Methylomagnum ishizawai: one gene and its partner. The protein of the gene in region 2 interacts with the protein of the main gene of each other region in a pairwise test. Links are inferred from orthologs where the notes say so. Each region holds a gene or a part of one and is shown on either strand. Other genes may lie near its edges.

The links.
Region 1: the proteins of gyrB (region 2) and gyrA interact in binary tests that used the Escherichia coli proteins (3 or more experiments, as listed by UniProt). The link is inferred for Methylomagnum ishizawai from one-to-one orthologs.

The regions. Positions count from the first base shown.
Region 1 is NZ_AP019783.1:1,605,978-1,617,281, forward strand. The notes cover bases 2,988-7,274. They hold gyrA (DNA gyrase subunit A), read left to right. Parts: upstream 2,988-3,387; coding sequence 3,388-7,074; downstream 7,075-7,274. Other genes in these bases: serC (3-phosphoserine/phosphohydroxythreonine transaminase), read left to right, coding at 7,058-7,274. Outside these bases: K5658_RS07435 (beta strand repeat-containing protein), read right to left, coding at 1-1,609; K5658_RS07440 (hypothetical protein), read right to left, coding at 1,872-2,675; more of serC, read left to right, coding at 7,275-8,140; K5658_RS07455 (phosphoglycerate dehydrogenase), read left to right, coding at 8,146-9,309; pheA (prephenate dehydratase), read left to right, coding at 9,316-10,419; hisC (histidinol-phosphate transaminase), read left to right, coding at 10,449-11,304. UniProt on the Escherichia coli protein: A type II topoisomerase that negatively supercoils closed circular double-stranded (ds) DNA in an ATP-dependent manner to maintain chromosomes in an underwound state.
Region 2 is NZ_AP019783.1:1,387-11,427, reverse strand. The notes cover bases 5,035-8,058. They hold gyrB (DNA topoisomerase (ATP-hydrolyzing) subunit B), read right to left. Parts: upstream 7,745-8,058; coding sequence 5,324-7,744; downstream 5,035-5,323. Other genes in these bases: recF (DNA replication/repair protein RecF), read right to left, coding at 7,753-8,058; K5658_RS00025 (protoglobin domain-containing protein), read right to left, coding at 5,035-5,213. In the rest of the region: K5658_RS00050 (NAD-dependent epimerase/dehydratase family protein), read left to right, coding at 1-28; K5658_RS00045 (Rieske 2Fe-2S domain-containing protein), read left to right, coding at 58-1,191; K5658_RS00040 (FAD-binding oxidoreductase), read left to right, coding at 1,301-2,875; K5658_RS00035 (hypothetical protein), read right to left, coding at 2,914-3,174; acpA (acid phosphatase), read right to left, coding at 3,285-4,649; more of K5658_RS00025, read right to left, coding at 4,653-5,034; more of recF, read right to left, coding at 8,059-8,829; dnaN (DNA polymerase III subunit beta), read right to left, coding at 8,966-10,041. UniProt on the Escherichia coli protein: DNA gyrase negatively supercoils closed circular double-stranded DNA in an ATP-dependent manner to maintain chromosomes in an underwound state.

The DNA of each region.
Region 1 (11,304 bases), 1.6 Mb from region 2 along the record:
CGGTGAGGGTGTTGTTGGTGTTGTCGCCGATGACGAAGTTGGTGAGGGTGTCGCTGCCGGTGAATTTGAAGGTTTCGATCCGGTAGCCGGTATCCCCGGAAAATTGGTTTTGTACGGTCAGTTGGTCGGTCGCGCCATAACCGATAACCAAGTTGTCGCCGTTGCGGATGACACTGGTCAAGTCGGTTAGTTTAATGTTGTTGAATTGGACGGTGTCACTGTGGCTGTAATCATTGATGGTGTCCTGGCCGTCGCCCGAACTGAATTGGTAAGTATCGTTGCCATCGCCGCCTTCCAGGTAGTCGTCGCCCGCCCCGCCGTCCAGCGTGTCGTTGTCGTAGTAGCCATAAAGAGTGTCGTTGCCCGCGCCACCGTTCAGGCTGTCGTTGCCTTCGTTGCCGTAGAGCGTGTCGTTGCCGCCATTGCCGCTGAGTGTGTCGCTGGCCCGCCAGCCCCACAGGGTGTCATCGCCCGAACCGCCAATATCCGCCAGCACGTTCAACTGGTCGAGGGTCAACGCCGTGCCGTCGGCGAAGACGAGGCTTTCAATCGCAAGGCCAAAGTCGTCGCCGTAGGGCGTGCTGAATTCGTTTTGGATGGTGACGGTCTCGCCCGTGGCCTTGACCGTGACCTGCAAGTCCCAGGCGTTGACCTTCTGGAAAGCCACATCGGCTTGTTTGAGGCCGTTCAGTTGCAGGATGTCGTTGCCGCCGTAGGCGTAGTCCGAACTCTCGTTGATGGTGTCGTGGCCGTAGCCTTTGGCGAAGATATAGGTGTCGTCCCCCGACGAGCCGGACAGGTAGTCGTCGCCCGCCCCGCCGTCCAGCGTGTCGTTGTCGTAGCCCGCGTAGAGCGTGTCGTTGCCCGCGCCGCCCGACAGGGTGTCCTTGCCGAAGTCTCCGTGCAGTTCGTCGTTCCCCGTTCCGCCGATCAGGCTGTCGTCGCCGTTGCTGCCGTAGAGCGCGTCGTCGCCCGCCCCGCCATCCAAGGTGTCGTTGGCCCGCCAACCCCACAGGGTGTCGTTGCCCGCGCTGCCCACTTCCGCCAGCACGTTCAACTGGTCGAGGTTCAACGCCGCGCCGTCGGCGAAGACGAGGCTTTCAATCGCAAGGCCAAAGTCGTCGCCGTAGGGCGTGCTGAATTCGTTTTGGATGGTGACGGTCTCGCCCGTGGCCTTGACCGTGACCTGCAAGTCCCAGGCGTTGACCTTCTGGAAAGCCACATCGGCTTGTTTGAGGCCATTCAGTTGCAGGATGTCGTTGCCGCCGTAGGCGTAGTCCGAACTCTCGTTGATGGTGTCGTGGCCGTAGCCTTTGGCGAAGATATAGGTGTCGTCCCCCGACGAGCCGGACAGGTAGTCGTCGCCCGCCCCGCCGTCCAGCGTGTCGTTGTCGTAGCCCGCGTAGAGCGTGTCGTTGCCCGCGCCACCGTTCAGGCTGTCGTTGCCCTCGTTGCCGTAGAGCGTGTCGTTGCCTGCCAGTCCATTAAGCGTATCGTTTCCGCTTGTACCATTCAGCGTATCGTTCCCACTGGTGCCATTGATGACGCCCTGCGCCCCCACCCAGCCCACCATCGCATAATCTTCACCATCCCAAAGTTGCTTAGCCATAAAATGCCCCACATTGCAAAGTGATAAACCATCAACTATGTCATTTAACATAGGCATGGCCCACCCCAAAATACCCATATCCCGGACAGCGAGCCAGCCCCATGACCGGCCAGCGTTATAGCACATCCCGGTGGCAGAAAATCGTGGGAAAACGGTGAATAGTTCCTTGCTTTTTTTTCGGAATTATGGGTTTGGATTTCCTGTCCCAACAAAAAGGGCATCCCGTGGGATGCCCTGCGCCGCGCTTGAAATCTAGCCGGATTCAATCCCCGACGACCTCCTCCGGCCGGGTCGCCGTCAGTACCCGCCCGCTCCAGGCCAGCAAGGTTTCCGCATCCGCCCGCCGCACGCGCTCCTCCACCGCCGCAGGCAGGGGACCGAACTTGAGCGCCATCAACTTGAGCAGGATCGCGGCTTCGCCTTCCTGCCGCCCTTCTTGTTGACCCTCTTGCCGTCCTTCCTGCCTACCCTCCTGCCGTCCTTCTTCCCGGCCTTCCTCACGTAAAACCGCCGCTAAACCCATGGTCTTGCCTCCTTCGTCGTCGTAATACTCGGCGCGGTAACGCGCCACCTCGTCCTCGCTCAAATCGGCGTAGGCATCGATGAAATCGAGATATTTTCCTTGTTTGTGGCGGTCGGTTTCCAGCCCGGCCAAGCCCTTCACCGCGTGGTCGTACACCCTCAGCCGCTGTTCCTTGGGATGGGCCATGTTCGGCAGGTTCAGCCGCGCTACGATGTTGCCGCTGTCGAAATAGTCCTCGGCCGGGAGCCGCGCCAATTCGCAGGCGATGAACCGGAACGACAGGTATTCCTCGCGGTCGTCGCCCAGGTTCAAACTCCGCGCAAACCCGCCCCGCCGCAAAAACACCACCACCGGCACCACCCGCGTGGTCTTGAGCAGGTCCGCGAGGTCCAGGCAGTAATGTGCCAGGCAGTGGATGGAGAAATTGCGCGGTTCGGTCTCCTCCTCGACCACGAACAACACCGCCGCCCGGCGGCCATCCGGCCATTCCACCTTCAAGGGCAGGTCCAGCCTGCGGTAGCCGCTGCCCAGGGCGTCCTGCAACTGTTCTTCCCGGAGTGGTCCATGGCGTGCCGGTGCCGCAGTAAAGCCGGGATTATAGTGGCGCGGCGGGCCGTGGAGTCCACCCCGGCCCGCGCTGTGGAGCCAGACCGCCCCAACCGCTATAATGTCGCTCTTTTTCAACGCGCTACCGTGCTACCCGGCCCGCCCGAGCCGCCGGGACACCGTCGCCCAGAGCCGCAAGCCCTCCATGACTTCCTTCGCCAAAGAAATCATCCCGGTCAACCTCGAAGACGAAATGAAGCAGTCCTACCTCGATTACGCCATGAGCGTGATCGTGGGCCGGGCGCTTCCCGACGTGCGGGACGGGCTGAAGCCCGTGCATCGCCGCGTCCTCTATGCCATGCACGAACTGGGCAACGATTGGAACAAGCCTTATAAGAAATCGGCCCGTATCGTTGGCGATACTATAGGCAAACTGCATCCACACGGAGATGTGGCGGTTTATGATACTATTGTACGCATGGCGCAGCATTTTTCCTTGCGCTATACCTTAATAGATGGACAAGGTAATTTCGGATGTTTCACGGGAGACACCCGCATCAAACTGGCCGATGGCACCGAAAAGAGCTTCGCCGAGTTGGCCCAGTTGCCGCCGGACCAAGTGTTTTATGTTTACGCGGTCAATCGATACGGTCGGATCGTCATCGCCGAAGGCCGCTATTCCCGCATCACCCGCCCCGGTGCCGCGCTGTTGGAACTCACCCTGGATAATGGCGAAACCATCCGTTGCACGCCGGACCACCGCTTCATGCTGCGCGATGGTTCTTATAAGGAGGCCAAAGACCTCACGCCCGAAGATAGCTTGATGCCGGGGGTGTTCGACACCGCGCCGATCAAGCCGGGACTGAACCATTATCTGCGGGTGTTGCAGCCGGACTCGGGGCAATACGAATTCGTCCATCAACTGGCGGATGAATTCAACGCCCGCAAAGGTATAGCCGCCCAGATGTCCGGAGCTTTTGTCCGGCATCATCGCAATTTCAACCGCTGGGACAATAGCCCGCCCAATATCCAGCGCCTAGGGTTCCTCGAACACCTGCATATCCACGCCGCGCAAATCAAGGAGCTATGGAAAGACCCGGAATTCCGGGAAGCCCAGAAACACGGCGTGCGGCGGTTCTATGCCGAGAATCCGGAGGTTTTGGAACAACGGCGGCGGCGGTTTATCCGCCAGAACCAAGACGAAGATTTCCGGCGGCAAAACGGTCCCCGCATGGCGGACGGGTTGAAGCGTCATTTCTCCGAACGGCCCCAGGCCCGCGAGGCGATTTCCGCCCGGATGCAAGCTTTGTGGCAGGACGAGGAATACCGCGAGCGCATGTCCGAGGCATTGAGCGGCATAGAAAAACGCCCGCTCTCGGACGAAGAAAAAGCGCGGGTCGCCGCGATCATTTCCGAGAAAAGCAAGGCGATGTGGGGCGACGACGCCAAACGGGTGGAAATCGTCGAGGCCATATCCCGCGCCATGGCCGATCCTGGCATCCGGGCCAAGATCAGCCGGGCGGTCAGGCGGCATTGGGAAAACCCGGAGTATCGCGCCAAGTTCCCGTCCGGGCATTTTTCGCGTATGGCTGAAGCCGTTTGGGACAAGCCGGAAACGCGGGAAATGCACCGCGACAAGATTTCCCGGCAACGGCAGGATGCGGAATTCCGCACCGCGCAAAGGCAGGGGGTGCAACGCAGCAACGCCCGTCGCATCCAGGATAATCCATCCATGATGCGGGAGATCAGCGATAAGGCCGTTCTGGCCTTGCGTGAAAGCTGGCGCGACCCGAATCATCGCTCGCAGGTAATACGCCGGAAAATCGCCGGTTATGTCTATGGCTTGCTAAAGGCGTTTCCCGAACAGGATTTCACGCCCGAATTATACGAATCCCAGCGCCATCAAAACTGGATTCCCCATATCGGGAAGGCCGTGGAATATTTCGGCGATTTCAATACGTTGGCGGATGCCGGAAGGCACTATAACCACCGGATCGTCGCCAAGCGTGAACCCGCGGAAACTGCGGATACCTACGATATTACGGTGGATGAACACCATAATTTCTTGCTCGCGGCCAACGTGTTCGTGCATAACTCCGTCGATGGCGATCCACCTGCCGCGATGCGTTACACAGAAGTCCGCATGGCCCGTATCGCTCACGAGCTGCTCGCCGATCTCGACAAGGAAACCGTCGATTTCATCCCCAACTACGACGAATCCGAGCGGGAACCCACGGTCCTCCCCACCCGGATTCCCAACCTGCTGATCAATGGCTCGGCCGGCATCGCGGTCGGCATGGCGACCAATATCCCGCCACACAACCTGGGCGAGGTCATCGACGCGTGCCTGCACCTTATCGAACAGCCGGAAACCAGCATCCAGGATTTGATGCGGTACGTCCCCGGCCCGGATTTCCCCACCTTTGGGCTCATCAACGGGGCTGGCGGCATCCGCGAGGCTTACCTGACCGGGCGGGGCCGCATCTACCTCCGCGCCCGTTGCGAATTCGAGGAGGACGGCCACCGCACCAGTATCGTGGTCCATGAACTGCCCTACCAAGTCAACAAGGCCAAGCTCCAGGAAAAAATCGCCGAACTCGCCAAGGAGGGACGCCTGGGCGGGATTTCCGGTTTGCGCGACGAATCCGACAAGGACGGAATGCGTTTGGTGATCGAACTCAAACGCGGCGAGTCGGCGGAAGTGGTGCTGAATAACCTGTACCAACTGACCGCGATGCAGACCGTGTTCGGCATCAATATGGTGGCTTTGATCGATGGCCGTCCGCGCTGCCTGAACCTCAAGGAATTCCTGGCCGCCTTCATCGACCACCGCCGCGAGGTCGTGACCCGGCGCACTTTGTTCGATCTGCGCAAGGCCCGCGAGCGCGCCCATATCCTGGAAGGCCTGGCCGTGGCCCTCGCCAATATCGACGCGGTCATCGAACTCATCAAGACCTCGCCCAGCCCCGCCGTGGCGAAAGAGCGGTTGTTGGAGCCGGTATGGCGTCCGGGCGTGGTGATGGAACTGTTGGCACGGGCCGAGGACGCCATCCGCTCCCGTCCCGAAACCCTGCCCGCCCTGTTCGGCCTGGGCGATCAAGGCTACCGCCTGTCGCCCGAACAGGCCCAGGCCATTTTGGAATTGCGCCTGCACCGCCTGACCGGCCTGGAACAAGACAAAATCATCGCCGAATACCGCGAAATCCTCGCCAAGATCGACGAATTCCTGGCGATCCTGGGCAGCGATATCCGGCTGATGGAAGTCATCCGCGAGGAACTCGCCGCCATCCGCGAGCAATTCGCCGACCCGCGCCGCACCCGCATCATCGAGGACCATCTCGACCTCAGCCGCGCCGACCTCATCACCGAGGAAGACATGGTCGTCACCGTGTCGCACGAGGGCTATGTGAAATCCCAGCCGCTCACGGCCTACCGCGCCCAACGCCGCGGCGGTCGCGGCAAGGCGGCGGCGACCACCAAGGAAGAGGATTTCATCGAGAAGCTGATCGTGGCCAATACCCACGACACCATCCTGTGTTTCTCCAGCGTCGGCAAGGTGTATTGGCTCAAGGTCTACGAACTGCCGGTGGCGAGCCGGACCTCGCGCGGCAAGCCCTTCGTGAACCTATTGCCCCTGGAAGAAGGCGAGCGCATCAACGCCATCCTGCCGATCCGCGAGTTCGACGAAGGCCATTTCATCTTCATGGCGACCGCGTCCGGCATCGTCAAGAAGGTGGCGCTGAAGGAATTCGAGCGGCCCCGCAGCCTGGGCAAGATCGCCATCGACCTGCGCCAGGACGACCGTTTGGTCGATGTCGCCATCACCGACGGCCAGCAGCATGTCATGCTGTTCAGCGACGCGGGCAAGGCGGTGTGCTTCGACGAGGACGATGTGCGGGTCATGGGGCGCGGCGCGGCGGGCGTGCGCGGCATGGCCTTGGGCGACGACCAGAAGATCATCGCCCTCATCATCGGCACCGAAGGCTCGGTGCTGAACATCACCGAAAAGGGCTATGGCAAGCGCACCGATATCGCCGATTTCCCCAGGCACCGCCGGGGCGGGCAAGGCGTCATCGCCATCCAGACCCACGAGCGCAACGGCGCGGTGGTGGGCGCGGTGCTGGTGAACGAAAGCGATGAACTTATGCTGATTACCGATGGCGGCACCCTGGTCCGCACCCGGGTCGAGGAAATCCGCGAACTGGGCCGCAACACCCAGGGTGTGATGGTGATCCGCCTCAATCCGGGCGAGAAAGTGGTGGGCGTGGACCGTATTCCGATGCTGGAAGGCGAGTCCGACGATATCGCCGAGACCGGCGAAGAAACCGCCGGGACCGATCCGACCGAAATCAATCCGATTAACCAAGAAGGAGAGAGCGATGGCGAGGGTGTATAACTTCAGCGCGGGACCGTCCACGCTACCCGAGGCGGTCCTGGCCAAGGCCCGCGACGAGCTGCTCGATTGGGGCGGCACCGGCATGTCGGTGATGGAGATGAGCCATCGCAGCAAGGCCTATGTCGGCATCGCCGAGCAGGCCGAGGCCGATTTCCGCGAGTTGCTGGCGGTGCCCGCCGATTACAAAGTGCTGTTCCTGCCGGGCGGGGCCACCGGCCAGTTCGCCGCCATCCCCATGAACCTGCTGCGCGGCAAGACCAAGACCTGCTATGTCAACACCGGCATCTGGTCCGAGAAGGCCATCGCCGAAGCCAAGCTGTATTCCGAAGTGGTGATCGCGGCCAGTTCCAAGGCCAACCAGCACACCGCGATTCCGGCCCGCGCCGATTGGCAGCTCGACGCCGAAGCGGCCTACCTCCACTACACCTCCAACGAAACCATCGGCGGCGTGGAATTCCACGCCGTGCCCGACAGCGAAGGCTTGCCGCTGGTCTGCGATATGTCTTCCGACATCCTGTCGCGCCCGGTCGATGTGGCCCGATTCGGTCTGATCTACGCCGGGGCGCAGAAGAACATGGGACCGGCCGGCATCGCCATCGTGGTGGTGCGCGAGGATTTGCTGGGCCAAACCCTGCCGTTCACACCTTCGATCTTCGATTACAAGAAGCAGGCCGAGAACGGCTCCATGCTCAACACCCCGCCGACCTATAACTGGTATCTGCTGGGGCTGGTGTTGGAATGGCTGAAGCAACAGGGCGGACTCGCCGCCATCGAGGCGCTCAATACGCGCAAGGCCGACAAGCTCTACGCCGCCATCGACAACTCGCCGTTCTATTCCAACCCGGTCGATCCCGCCTGCCGTTCGCGCATGAACGTGCCGTTCCGCATCGCCAACACCGACCTGGAAAAAACCTTCCTGGCCGAAGCCAAGGCGGCGGGTTTGGTGAACCTGGAAGGCCATCGTTCGGTGGGCGGTTTCCGCGCCAGCATCTATAACGCCATGCCGGAAGCGGGCGTCGATGCCTTGGTGGAATTCATGGCTGGCTTCGAAAAGCAACACGGGTGAAATCCATGCTCAAAATCCGCACCTACAACAACATCTCGCCCTTGGGGCTGGAAAAATTCCCCCGCGACCGCTACGAGGTCGCTTCCGAAATCCAACACCCGGACGCCATCCTGTTGCGCTCCTTCGACCTGCACGGGGTGGAAATTCCCGAGACGGTCAAGGCCGTGGGCCGGGCCGGGGCCGGCGTCAACAACATCCCGGTGCCCGAATACACCCAGCGCGGCGTGCCGGTGTTCAACGCGCCGGGAGCCAATGCCAACGCGGTGAAGGAACTGGTGCTGGCCGGGATGCTGCTGGCCGCCCGCAAAATCTGCGATGCCTGGAATTACGCCAAGCAGTTGGAAGGCGACGATGACTCGATCCATCATCAGGTGGAAAAGGGCAAAAAGGCGTTCGTGGGTTTCGAGTTGACCGGCAAGACCTTGGGCGTGCTGGGACTCGGGGCCATCGGTGTCAAGGTCGCCAACGCCGCCATCGATCTCGGCATGAATGTGATCGGCTACGACCCGCTGCTGACGGTCGAAAGCGCCTGGATGCTGTCCTCGAAGGTGGCGCGGGCCAGCAGCGTGGACGATTTGATTTCCCGCGCCGACCTCGTCACCCTGCACGTCCCCCTGGGCGAGCAAACCCGCCATCTCATCAATGGCCCGCGGCTCGGTTTCATGAAGAAGGGCGCGGTCCTGTTGAATTTCTCCCGCTCGCCGGTGGTGGACGAGGACGCCGTCCGCGCCGCCCTGGATTCCGGCCATCTGCAAACCTATGTCTGCGATTTCCCCGGCCAGGCCATCCTGCGCCATCCCAGGGCCATCGTGCTGCCGCATCTCGGGGCGTCCACCAACGAGGCCGAGGAGAACTGCGCCATCATGGTGGCGGAACGGGTGCGCGATTTCCTGGAGAACGGCAATATCCGCCATTCGGTGAACTTCCCAGAGGTCGTGATGCCGCGCAGCCAGGGCCATCGCCTCGCCATCGCCAACGAGAACGTGCCGAACATGGTCGGGCAGATTTCCGCCGCCCTGGCCGAGGCCAACCTCAACATCATCGATTTGTTGAACAAGTCGCGGGGCGATTATGCCTACACCTTGATCGACCTGAACGTCCCGGTGCCCGCCGGAACCTTGGAGCGCATCCGGGCCATCAAGGGCGTGTTGTCGGTGCGGACCCTCTGAAGCCCCATGCGGAACCCAGAAACCATCCCCAACGAACATCCCCTGGCCGGGATACGCCGCGAAATCGACGCCATCGACGACCAGCTTTTGGAATTGTTGAACCGCCGCGCCGCTTGCGCCCAGAAGGTGGCGGAAATCAAGACCGCCGCCGGCGAGGTCGAGTGTTTCCACCGCCCGGAGCGGGAGGCGGAGGTGTTGCGGCGGATGGCGGGGCGGAATCCGGGACCGTTGGGCCGGGACGTGGTGGTGCGGTTTTTCCGGGAATTGATGTCGGAATGCCTCGCCCTGGAAAAACCCCTGGCCGTGGCCTTCCTGGGGCCGGCCGGCACCTTCACCCAGCAGGCGGCGTTCAAGCATTTCGGCCATGCCATCGCGGCCAGTCCGTTGCCGTCCATCGACGAGATTTTCCGTAGCGTCGAGGGCGGGGATTGCCAATATGGCGTGGTGCCGGTCGAGAATTCCACCGAGGGCGTCATCACCCATACCCTGGACAGCTTCATGCGCTCGGGGCTGTTGATTACCGGCGAAGTGAGCCTGCGCATCCATCACAACCTGATGGGCCAGTGCGGGGACTTGGCCGAAATCCGCGAGGTGTTTTCGCACCAGCAATCCCTGGCCCAGTGCCGGGGTTGGCTGGACCGCCATTTGCCGGGTGTCCGGCGCACGGCGGTCAGCAGCAATGCCGAGGCGGCGCGGCTGGCGGCGGCGACGCCTGGCTGCGCGGCCATCGCGGGCGAGGTGGCGGCGGAACTATATGGCCTGGGGATTTTGGCGCGGAATATCGAGGACGAGCCGGATAACACCACCCGTTTCCTGGTGATCGGCCGCACCCCGGTCAACCCCACCGGCCAGGATAAAACCTCGCTGTTGCTGACCACGCGCAACGATCCGGGCGCGTTGTATGGCGTGTTGGAGCCTTTCGCCCGCCATGGCATCAGCATGAGCAAGATCGAATCGCGGCCTTCGCGGCGCGGGGCTTGGGATTATGTGTTCTTCGTCGATGTCGAAGGGCACCGGGACGATCCGACCCTGGCGGGTGCCTTGGCCGAAATTGAGCGCAAAACCACTTCGCTGAAAATCCTCGGCTCCTATCCCAAAGCCGTGGCCTGATTAAAAACAAGAGATAGCGCAGCCTTTCCATGCAAGCAGCCGATTTAGCCATTCCCGGAGTGCGTGGCCTGACCCCTTATCTGCCCGGCAAACCCATCGCCGAATTGGAGCGGGAGTTGGGACTTTCCAATATCGTCAAGCTCGCCTCCAACGAGAACCCCTTGGGGCCGAGTCCCAAAGCCCTGGAAGCCGTCCGCCGCATCTTGCCGGACCTGCATTTCTATCCCGATGGCGGTGGTTTCGAGTTGAAATCCGCGCTGGCCGGGAAACTGGGCCTCGAACCCGCGCAGATCACTTTGGGCAATGGTTCCAACGATGTGTTGGAACTTGTCGCCCGCGCTTTCCTGTCGCCAGAAGTCAACGCGGTGTTTTCGGAACACGCTTTCGCGGTCTATCCCATCGTCACCCAGGCGGTGGGCGCTACGGCCAAGGTGGCGCAGGCCCACGATGGCAGCCGGGGTTCGCGTTATGGGCATGATCTGGCGGCGATAGCCGCCCTGGTCGATGCCGATACGCGGGTGGTGTTCATCGCCAACCCGAACAATCCCACCGGCAATTACCTGGCCCGGACCGAGTTGCACGCTTTCCTGGCCGGATTGCCGGACCATGTCGTCGCCGTGGTGGACGAGGCTTATTTCGAGTATGTCGCGGTGGCCGATTATCCGAATGCCCTGTCCTGGCTGCCGGAATTCCCCAATCTGGTGGTGACGCGGACTTTCTCCAAAGCTTATGGCTTGGCCGGGCTGCGGGTGGGCTATGCCGTATCGAGTTCCGCCATCGCCGATTTACTGAACCGGGTGCGCCAGCCCTTCAACGTCAATCTGCCCGCCCTGGAAGCGGCCAAGGCCGCGCTGGACGATGCCGAGCATCTGCAAAACACCGTCC
Region 2 (10,041 bases):
CCGTGGCGTGATCGTCCCGGCCCAGTAACCCCGAAAATCCCAGCCCCGGAGCCCGATATGAGTCCTGCCCAGACCCAAAGCCCACCTCCCGTCTTCACCGACGCCAAAACCACCCGCCAAAAAGCCCGCTCCGCCGGTTTGGACCCCGACCGCTGGTACGTGGTGGAATACGACAAGGCGGTCAAGAAGGGCCAAGTCAAGGAAGTGGTGTTCTGGAACAATTCCATCGCCCTCTACCGCGACGAGGAAGGCCAACTCAACGCCGTGCAGAACCGCTGCCCGCACCGCCATCTCAAACTCACCCATGGCGTGGTGGACAAATGCCATCTGCGCTGCGTCTACCACGGCTGGGCCTTCGACCGCGAGGGCAAACTGGTGGATTATTCCCACGATAGTTTCGGCAAGCCCTTAATCAAAACCCAATTGCGGACCTATCCGGTGCGGGTGCGCTATGGCCTGATTTGGCTATTCCCCGGCGATCCGGCCTTGGCCGAGGTCCATAAAATCCCCGAGATTCCCGAATTGAGCGGCGATAACCCCTGGGCGTCGTTCGCGGCGGATTTCACCTGGAAAACCCATCATTCCATGGTGATCGATAATATTTGCGATTTCGCCCATGCCTTCTTGCACCGCAAATACCGTCCGTTTATCGATGCCAAGCTGACCCATCACGAGGCTGACGAGGACCGGGTCTATTTGACCTATGATGCCTATATGGCGGGGGGCAGGGTTTCCGGTATCTTCGTGGACCGCAACCGGGTCAATACCCAGTCCATCGAGCTGTGCTATCAATATCCCTATCAATGGACCAATACCGGCGATAGCATCAAGAACTGGTCGTTCATGTTGCCCATCAACGACCGGACCACGCGGGCGTTTTTCCTGTTCTATTTCGACGCGGTGACGATTCCCTTCCTCTCGGTGAAAACCCCGAAATGGTTGACCCAGACGGTCTTGAATATCGCCAAGCCCCTGGTATTCAAGCCCATCCTGCTGGAGGATGGCGTGGCTTTGGAGGCCGAGCAACTGGGTTATGAGGAACATTGGGATGCCCCGCCCATCGAATTGAATCCGGTGGTGCCGCTGTTCCAGAAACTCACCGCCCGTAAATGGGAAGAATATCTGGCCCGCAAAGCCGGCGGTCAAAGTCCGGCCCAACCGACCGAAGACGGAGCGCAAGCTGCCGCCTAAAACCCGTGGCTTCCTAAGCTCCGCTTGCCGTAAATCGACGGCTAAAACCATACCGCTGACTCCCAATCTTCCGGGGTCGGCGGTATCTTTTTATGTGAGAAAAATAACAATGATAAAACCCGGCGATCTGTTCGAGCATATCCTGACCCATTATCGCGGTATTTTCGCCACACTATTCCTCTTGCCGATTTCGGCGGTTTACGGGGCTTATTCCACGCTCCGTGCCCAAATCGCCTTCCGCCGCAACAGCGCCCCGGCCCGGCACGATGCCCGTGTCCAGGCCGTTATCGCCCAAGTCGAAGCTTGGAAACAAGACGGCTGCAAGGAAAAACTCACCACCGGGCGCTCCGGCTGGAAAACCATGAGCGAATTGGTGCCGAAATATAAGCTGACCCATCGCAAGATCGATGTCGGGCTGTACGATATTCTGGAAATAGACGAGGCGCGGGCCGTGGTCCGGGTCGAGCCTCTGGCGAGTATGGGCCAGATTTCCCGCAGTTTGATCGCCAAGGGCTGGACCCTGGCCGTGGTGCCGGAATTGGATGATTTAACGGTGGGCGGTTTGATTATGGGCTTCGGGGTGGAAACCAGCAGCCATAAATATGGCTTATTCCAGCATATTTGCGAATCCTTCGAGATCGTCACGGCGGAAGGCAAGCTGTTGAAATGCGGCCCGGTCGAGAATAGCGAGCTGTATTATCAAATCCCGTGGAGCCATGGCACCCTGGGATTCTTGGTCGCCGTCGAACTCAGGATCGTCCGGGCCAAGCCCTATATCCGCCTGCATTATCAGCCGGTCTATAGCTTGGACGAAATGGTCGAGGTGTTCGAGCAAGCTTCCCGCGATACCGTGAATAACGATTTCGTCGAGGGGCTGGTTTATAGCGGCGGGACGGCGGTGATTATGCGTGGGCAGTTCGCCGACGAACTGGGCTCCGACGGAGCGTTCAATTCCATGGGCTGTTATATGCGGCCCTGGTTTTATAAGCATGTCCAGACCTATCTCGAAGCCCGTAGATCCGGCGTCGAATATCTACCGTTGCGTGATTATTTCCACCGCCATACCCGCAGTTATTTCTGGGCCATGGAGGAAATCATTCCATTCGCCCACCATCCCGTGTTCCGGTATCTCTTGGGTTGGGCCTTGCCGCCCCGGATCGAATTGTTGAAATATACCGAAACCCGTACCACCCAGCGTCTACGCGAGCGCTACCATGTGATCCAGGATATGTTGGTGCCGATCCGCTATCTCAAGGAATCCATCCGCTATTTCGACGGGCATTTCCAGATTTATCCCTTGTGGCTGTCGCCGATGGCGATCAAGGAGAATCCTGGGAAGCAAGGGTTTATCCAGCCCTTGAAGATGGCGGATGGTACGGTGGACGAAATGTATGTGGATATCGGCGCTTATGGCACGCCGGGGATCGGTAAGGCGTTCGATAGTGCCGTGGCCTTGCCCGCGTTGGAGCAATTCGTCATCGCGCATCGAGGGTATCAAGCCCTGTATGCGCGGACCTGCATGAGCCGGGAGGATTTCCGCGCCATGTTCGACCACACCGGCTACGATGCCCTGCGGGAACGCCTGCCTTACTGCCGGGAGGCGTTCGACGATGTCTATGACAAGGTTTCGGCCAGAGGCCGGGTGTCGCCGGTCGAGATGCGCGAGTTGGAAAGGCAGGCGTAGCGGCCCGCGATCCCGCCGAAGCCCGCGCGGCTTTGGCTTCAATGCCAATGTCCGCCGTGCCAGCCGCCGCCGCCACCGTGCCAGCCATAGCCGCCCCGCCAGCCATAACCCCAGCGCGGGCCGTAATAAGGCCGGTAATAGCCCCGGTAGCCGTAATAGGGTGCCGCATAGCCGTAGGAAAAGCCGTAGCCATAGCGTGGATAGACCGGATAGGCGCGGTAATAACCGGGATAGGAGTAGGCGCATCCCTGCATCGCCAAGGCTATCCCTAGCAAGAGCGCGAGCAATAGACGTTTCATGCCGGACCTCGCTGGCTCCCATCGGGGAGCCGGGTGTGCCGCGAACCGCCGCGGCGTTTAGCTGAGCATAGGCCGGATGGGCTGAATGCGGGCTTAACCGGGCATTCGGGCTACCAGCCCAAAGCCTTGGACAAGCTCTGGGCCTGGGCGTCGCGTTCCCCGAGCGGGGCCAGCCCGAAGCGGGTTTCGATCAGCTTGAGGATGGAGGTGGTGTCGTAGACCGTGGAGTCCACATGGCCGCGTTTGGCGAAGGGCGACACGATCAGGGCCGGGATGCGGCTGCCCGGCCCCCAGCGGTCGAGTTTGGGCGGCGGCACATGGTCCCAGAAGCCGCCGTATTCGTCGTAGGTGACGACGACCAGGGTCCGGGGCCAGGACTTGCTGTGTTCGATCCTGCCCAGGATATCGGCGATATGCCGCTCGCCGGACAGGAGGTCGGCGTAACCCGGATGTTCGTTCAGGCCACCGATGGGCTTGTAGAACGCCACGGCGGGGAGTTGGCCGTGTTCGATGGCGGCGAGGAAATCGGCCCCGTCCTTGAGGTGTTCGGCCCGGTCCCGCGTGCCCTCGGCATAGCGCTGGAAATAGGCGTAGGGCTGGTGGTGGAACTGGAAACCGGGATCGGCCCGGCCCGCCACGGCATCGTTCCAACCGCCCGCGTACCAGGCCCAGGAAATGTGCCGATCGGACAGGCGGTCGCCCAGGGTGGGCTGGGTGAGGGGCGGGAGCAGCTTGCGCGGGTCGATGGCGGCGGGATGCGGGCCTTGCGCCGGGAACACCGTGTTGACCGCGTAGCCATCGGGGCTGAACGTCCCATCCTTGACCAAACCGCCTTGATCGTCGAGGCGGGCCAGCATCGCCGGCGGCGGGTCGGGATGGCGCGGAGTGCAGGCGCAGGCCAGCCACAGATGGTTGAGGAACGAACCCCCGAACGCGGCCTGGAAGAAATGGTCCGCCAGGGTATAGCGCCGGGCGTATTGCCAAAGCGGCAGCTTGGAGCCGTCGTAATAGCCCATGGCCAGCCCGCCCGCGTCGGAGATGGCGGCGAAGCGGTCCATGCGCCCGCCATTGATTTGTTGCTGGTGCTGGTAGAAGCGGTGGACCAGATCGCCGGTCCTCTGGTCCGCTGGCACATGGCGCCCGATATCGAAGGGCTGGTTGGGCAAATCGGCGGGAAAGCGCCCGTCGTGGACGGGCGGTTTGTGTTCGGTGTTGACGACCGGCGGCAGGGTGTCGTAAACGCGGCCCTGGAGGTCGGTTTGCCGGGTGGCCTGGGGCGGGGCTTGCGCGATGCCCGCCGCGCCGGGGAACAGGCCGTAGAGGTTGTCGAAGCTGTGGTTTTCCAGATAGATCACCACGATATGGTCGATCCGGGCCAAGCCCCGGGCCGGACCGGGTTTGCCCGCCGCCGTCCAGGATGGGAGCGACAGGAGCGCGGCCAGCAGGGCGCAAGCGGGGCGGGGTGGCCTGGGCATGGGTCAGCGGTAGGCGGCGGCGAGGTTGTCGAACAGCTTGCGGCTCATCCCGGTGATTTTCAGGAACTTCTCCAATTCTTCCGCCAGCGAGGAGGATTGATAGGACTCCTGCATGATGAACAGGCAGAAACCCAGGATCGAATTCAAGGCGCCCATGGCCTGCCTGTAGCGGTCGATGTTGTCGCGGTGGATTTCCCCGACCAGTTCGATCAATTGCTCGGTGATCAGCACGATGCCCCCGGCCATGAATTCCACCGGCAGCTTCACCCGTACATGGACATCGCCCACCCGGTACATGGCCGCGGTGAAACTGTCGTCGTAAGGGCCGTCGAACAGGCTCCGCAACCAACGGACGTGGGTGCGCTTGAGGTCGTCGACGCGGCCTTCCAGCACGGGGCGGGCTTGCGGGATTGCTTGCAGCTTGGTGTAGAAGTGGTCCGTCACTTCGCCCAGGCGGGGGGAGACCGCCAGGCCCAGTTCCCGGAGGATGGCTTCCTTGTCCGGGGTGAGGGCCGAGAAGGCTTTGGCGTATTCGGTGAGCGCCGAGAACTTTCGTGTTGGCATGGCTATTTTCTCTGGGGTGATCGTTGTTATGGATGGCGGGAAGGGAAAATAGCAAAAATGCCGTGGGGGCGGAATTCCGCCGGGCCATGGGCGGCCCGGCGGGACGGGGTTCAAATATCCAGGTTCGTCACTTCCAGGGCGTTCTTCTCGATGAAATCGCGCCGGGGTTCGACCTGGTCGCCCATCAGGGTGGTGAAGATTTGGTCGGCGGCGATGCCGTCCTCGATCTTCACCTGCAACAAGCGGCGGCTGTTGGCGTCGAGGGTGGTCTCGAACAATTGCTCGGGGTTCATCTCGCCCAGGCCTTTGTAGCGCTGGATATGCTGGCCGCGCTTGGCCTCGGTCATCATCCAGTCGAAAACGGCTTTGAAATTGGCGACATGGGCTTTCTTCTCGTCCGCCGCGACGAAGCTGTCCGGGCCGAACAAATCCGCCGTGATCTGGCCGAAGGCCGCGAGTTTTTTGTAATCGGCGGAATTGAAAAAGCCGGCGCCGAGTTCGATGGCCTTGTAGACGCCGTGCAGGCGCTTCTTGATCGAGGCATGGAATTCGCCGCCGCCGGAGCGCAGGTCGATCTCGAAACTGGCCCCCGGTTCCGCCCGGTTGAGCCGCGCTCGCAGGTGGTCGAACCACGCCGCGCGGCGGGCCTCGTCGGCCATCGTGTCGGCGTCCAGGGCGGGCAGTTCGGCCAGCAGGTCGAGCAGGGTGGCGTCGTAGCGGTGGGCCAGCCGTTGCGCCACGCCCCGCGCCGCCAGATAGTCGCGGGCCAGTTGTTCGAGGCCCGGACCCTGGATCGGCGGGGTCTGGGGGTTGGGGTGCAGGCGGGTTTTTTCCAGCGCGAGTTGCAGCAGGTAGTGGTTCAACTCGGTGTCGTCCTTGACGTATTGCTCCTGCTTGCCCTTCTTGACCTTGTACAGCGGCGGCTGGGCGATATAGATATGGCCGCGCTCGATCAACTCCGGCATCTGCCGGTAGAAGAAGGTCAGCAGCAGGGTGCGGATATGCGAGCCGTCCACGTCGGCGTCGGTCATGATGATGATGCGGTGGTAGCGCAGCTTGTTGGGGTCGTATTCCTCGCGCCCGATGCCGCAGCCCAGGGCGGTGATGAGCGTCCCGACTTCTTCCGAGGAAATCATCCGGTCGAAGCGCGCCCGTTCCACGTTGAGGATTTTGCCCTTGAGCGGCAGGATGGCCTGGGTGCGGCGGTCGCGGCCTTGTTTGGCGCTGCCGCCGGCGGAATCGCCTTCGACCAGGAACAGTTCCGACAGCGCCGGGTCTTTTTCCTGGCAATCGGCCAGCTTGCCGGGCAGGCCCGCGATATCGAGGGCGGTCTTGCGCCGGGTCATTTCGCGGGCTTTGCGGGCGGCTTCGCGGGCGCGGGCGGCCTCGATCATCTTGTTGGCGATGAGCTTGCCGGTGGTGGGCTGTTCCAGCAGGAACTCCTGGAATTTCTCGCCCATGGCGGCTTCCACCACCGGCTTCACCTCGGACGACACCAGCTTGTCCTTGGTCTGCGAGGAGAACTTGGGGTCGGGCACCTTCACCGACAGCACGGCGGTCAAACCTTCGCGGGCGTCGTCGCCGGTGGTGTCCACCTTCTGCTTTTTCAGCAAGCCCTGTTCTTCGATGTACTGGTTCAGGGTGCGGGTGAGGGCGGCGCGGAAACCGGCCAGATGGGTGCCGCCATCGCGCTGCGGGATGTTGTTGGTGAAGCAGAAGATGTTTTCCTGGTAGGAATCGTTCCATTGCAGGGCGGCTTCCACGGTGATGCCGTCCTTCTCGGCCAGGAAGTGGAACACCTTCTCGAACAGCGGGGTTTTGTTCTTGTTGAGATGCTCGACGAAGGCGCGGATGCCGCCCTCGAATTCGAAGGTGTCGCTTTTGCCGCTGCGCTCGTCCTCCAGGACGATGCGGACGCCGGAATTCAGGAACGACAGTTCCCGGAGGCGCTTGGCCAGGATGTCGTAATGGAACTCGATATGGGTGAAGGTCTGGTCGCTGGGCTTGAAGCGGAGCCGGGTGCCGGTGTCGCTGGATTCGCCGAACTCGGCCAGGGGCGCTTGCGGTTCGCCGTGGCGGTATTCCTGGCGGTATTTCTTGCCGCCGCGGTGGATTTCCAGGGTCAGGAGTTCCGATAGCGCGTTCACCACCGACACGCCCACGCCGTGCAGGCCGCCCGAGACCTTGTAGGAATTCTGGTTGAACTTCCCGCCCGCGTGCAGCACGGTCATGATGACTTCCGCCGCCGAGCGGCCTTCCTCCTCGTGGATATCGACCGGGATGCCGCGGCCATCGTCGGTGACGGTGACGGATTCGTCGGCGTGGATGATGACGCGGATGTTCTTGCAATAGCCCGCCAGGGCTTCGTCGATGGCGTTATCGACCACCTCGAACACCATGTGGTGGAGCCCGGTGCCGTCGTCGGTGTCGCCGATGTACATGCCGGGGCGCTTGCGGACGGCGTCCAGCCCTTTCAAAACCTGGATGGAAGTACTGTCGTAATCGTGGGCGGGTTGGGTGGCTGTGTTCATGGGGTCTGTCATGCTTGAATTACCTGTCCGCCCGCGATATGGAACAGGGCGGCGTCTGGGTCCAGGGCGGTTTCGATGGTTGGGGTCGCGGTGGTGGTGATGAAATATTGGGTCCGTCCCTCGCGCAGGAAGCCGAGCAGGTTTTTTTTGTTGTCCTCGTCCAGTTCGGAGGCCACGTCGTCGATCAGGACGCAGCCTGCGGCACCCGCCCGCTCTTCCAGCAGCCGGGCTTGGGCCAGCAGCAGGGCGTAGACCAATAGCTTCATCTGGCCACGGGAGAGGTAGGCCTTGACCGGGCGGCCCTGGAGCGCGATGGAAAAATCCCCCTTATGGGGGCCGGACTGGGTATGCCCATGGCGGAGGTCGTGGGGGATATCCTGTTCCAGTAGTTTTTCCAGGGGATTTGCGGTGTCCCAACCCGCTTGAGTGTGCAATTGGAAAACCAGCCCCTTGAAAAAGCGTTGTGCCGTGTCTTGGAAGAAGGGTTCGAGCCGTTCCGCGTAAAGGCGGCGCGTTTCACCCACTATTGTACCGTACCGCGCCGCTTCATGGGTCCATGGGGCCAGTTCCCGCACCCGTTTTTCCCGCAAAAGCGCGTTGCGCTGGCCCAAAGCCTTGGTATAGCGCCGCCAGTGGCCGAGATAGGCCGGGTCTTCATGGAACGCGCCGAAATCGAGGAATTGGCGGCGGGTTTTGGGCGGGCCTTCGAGCAGGGTGGCGCTGCCGGGCTGGATCGCCAGTACCGGGAAGGCCCGGAGCAATTCGGCGCTGGATTGTAGGGTACGGCCATCCAGGTGGATGTCGCGCAGGCCGTTGCGGGCGATGCGGAGGCCGATGGGCAGGGGCGGGGCCGCGTCCGCCGCGACTTGGCCCACCACGGTCAGCGCGGGCTGGTCGAAGCGGATGATCTGGTTGGGCTGCGAAGTGCGGAAGGAACGCGCCCGGCCCAAAAGATAGATGGCCTCCAGCAGCGAAGTCTTGCCGCTGGCGTTGGGACCGACCAGGAAATTGAGGCGGGGGGTGGGCAGGAGCGTGGCCGCTGGGATGTTGCGGATGTCCTGGGCTTCGAGTTTGAGGAGGCTCACGCGGCGTTGGCGCGATGATCGCTCCCACGCTCGGCGTGGGAATGCGGGTTAGCCCGCTCGCGCGGGCCGTGGCGGGACGCGGAGCGCCCAGGATGAGATTCCCACGCCGGGCGCGGGAACGCGGCGGCAACCCGGTTCACAGCCGCATCGGCATCACGATGAACTTGAAATGGCTGTCCTCGCAATCCTCGATCAAGCAGCTATTGGCCGCCTCGGTGAACGACAGCCGGACCTGGGCCGAACCCACGTTGTTGATGGCATCCAACAGATAGGCCGCGTTGAAGCCCACCGACAGCCCGCTGCCTTCCAATTGGATCGGCACCCGCTCCTCGGCTTCCTCGTGTTCGGGATTCTGCGCCTTCAGGGACATCACCGCTTCCTCGTCCACTTCCATGCTGATGCTCTTGTACTTCTCGTTGGACAGCACCGACACACGGGTCAAGGCCCCTTTGAACACATCCTTGTCGATCAACATGATACGGGCCAGGTCGCGTGGCATCACCCGCTGGAAATCGGGGAAGCGGCCCTCGATCAGCTTGGCGGCGAAGCTGACCGCGCCCAGGTTCACCCGCACGGTGTTGGGGGCGATCTGCACCGTCACCGTCTCCGCGCCTTCGCCCAGCAAACGGGCCAGTTCCAAGACGCCCTTGCGCGGGATGATGATTTGCCGCCCCTGGCCCTCGATCTCCAGGACTTCCTCGAACACCGCCAGCCGGTGCCCGTCCGAGGCCACGGTGCGCAGCGTGCGGCCATCCACATCCAGCAACAAGCCGTTGAGGTAATAGCGCACGTCCTGCTGGGCCATGGCGAAGGTGGTTTTTTCCAACGCCCGGCGCAGGGTGGCGGCGGGCACGGCGACTTCCAACTCGGTGGTGCCGGTGTCGAACTCCGGGTAGTTGTCGGCGGGCAGGGTCGCCAGGTTGAACTTGCTGCTGCCGCAGCGGATGGCGAAGCGCTCGTCCTTGCAATCCACGTTGATGGCGCTTTTGTCCGGCAACAAGCGGCAGATATCCAGCAGCTTGCGGGCCGGGACCGTGATCGCGCCGTCCTCGCCGCTTTCCACGGTGGTGCGGGTGATCAATTGCACTTCCAGGTCGGTGCCGGTCAGTTCCAACTGGCCGTCGCTGAGTTTCAGCAGCACGTTGGACAGGATCGGCAGGGTTTGGCGTTTCTCGATGACGCCGATGACCTGTTGCAGCGGGGTGAGCAGGG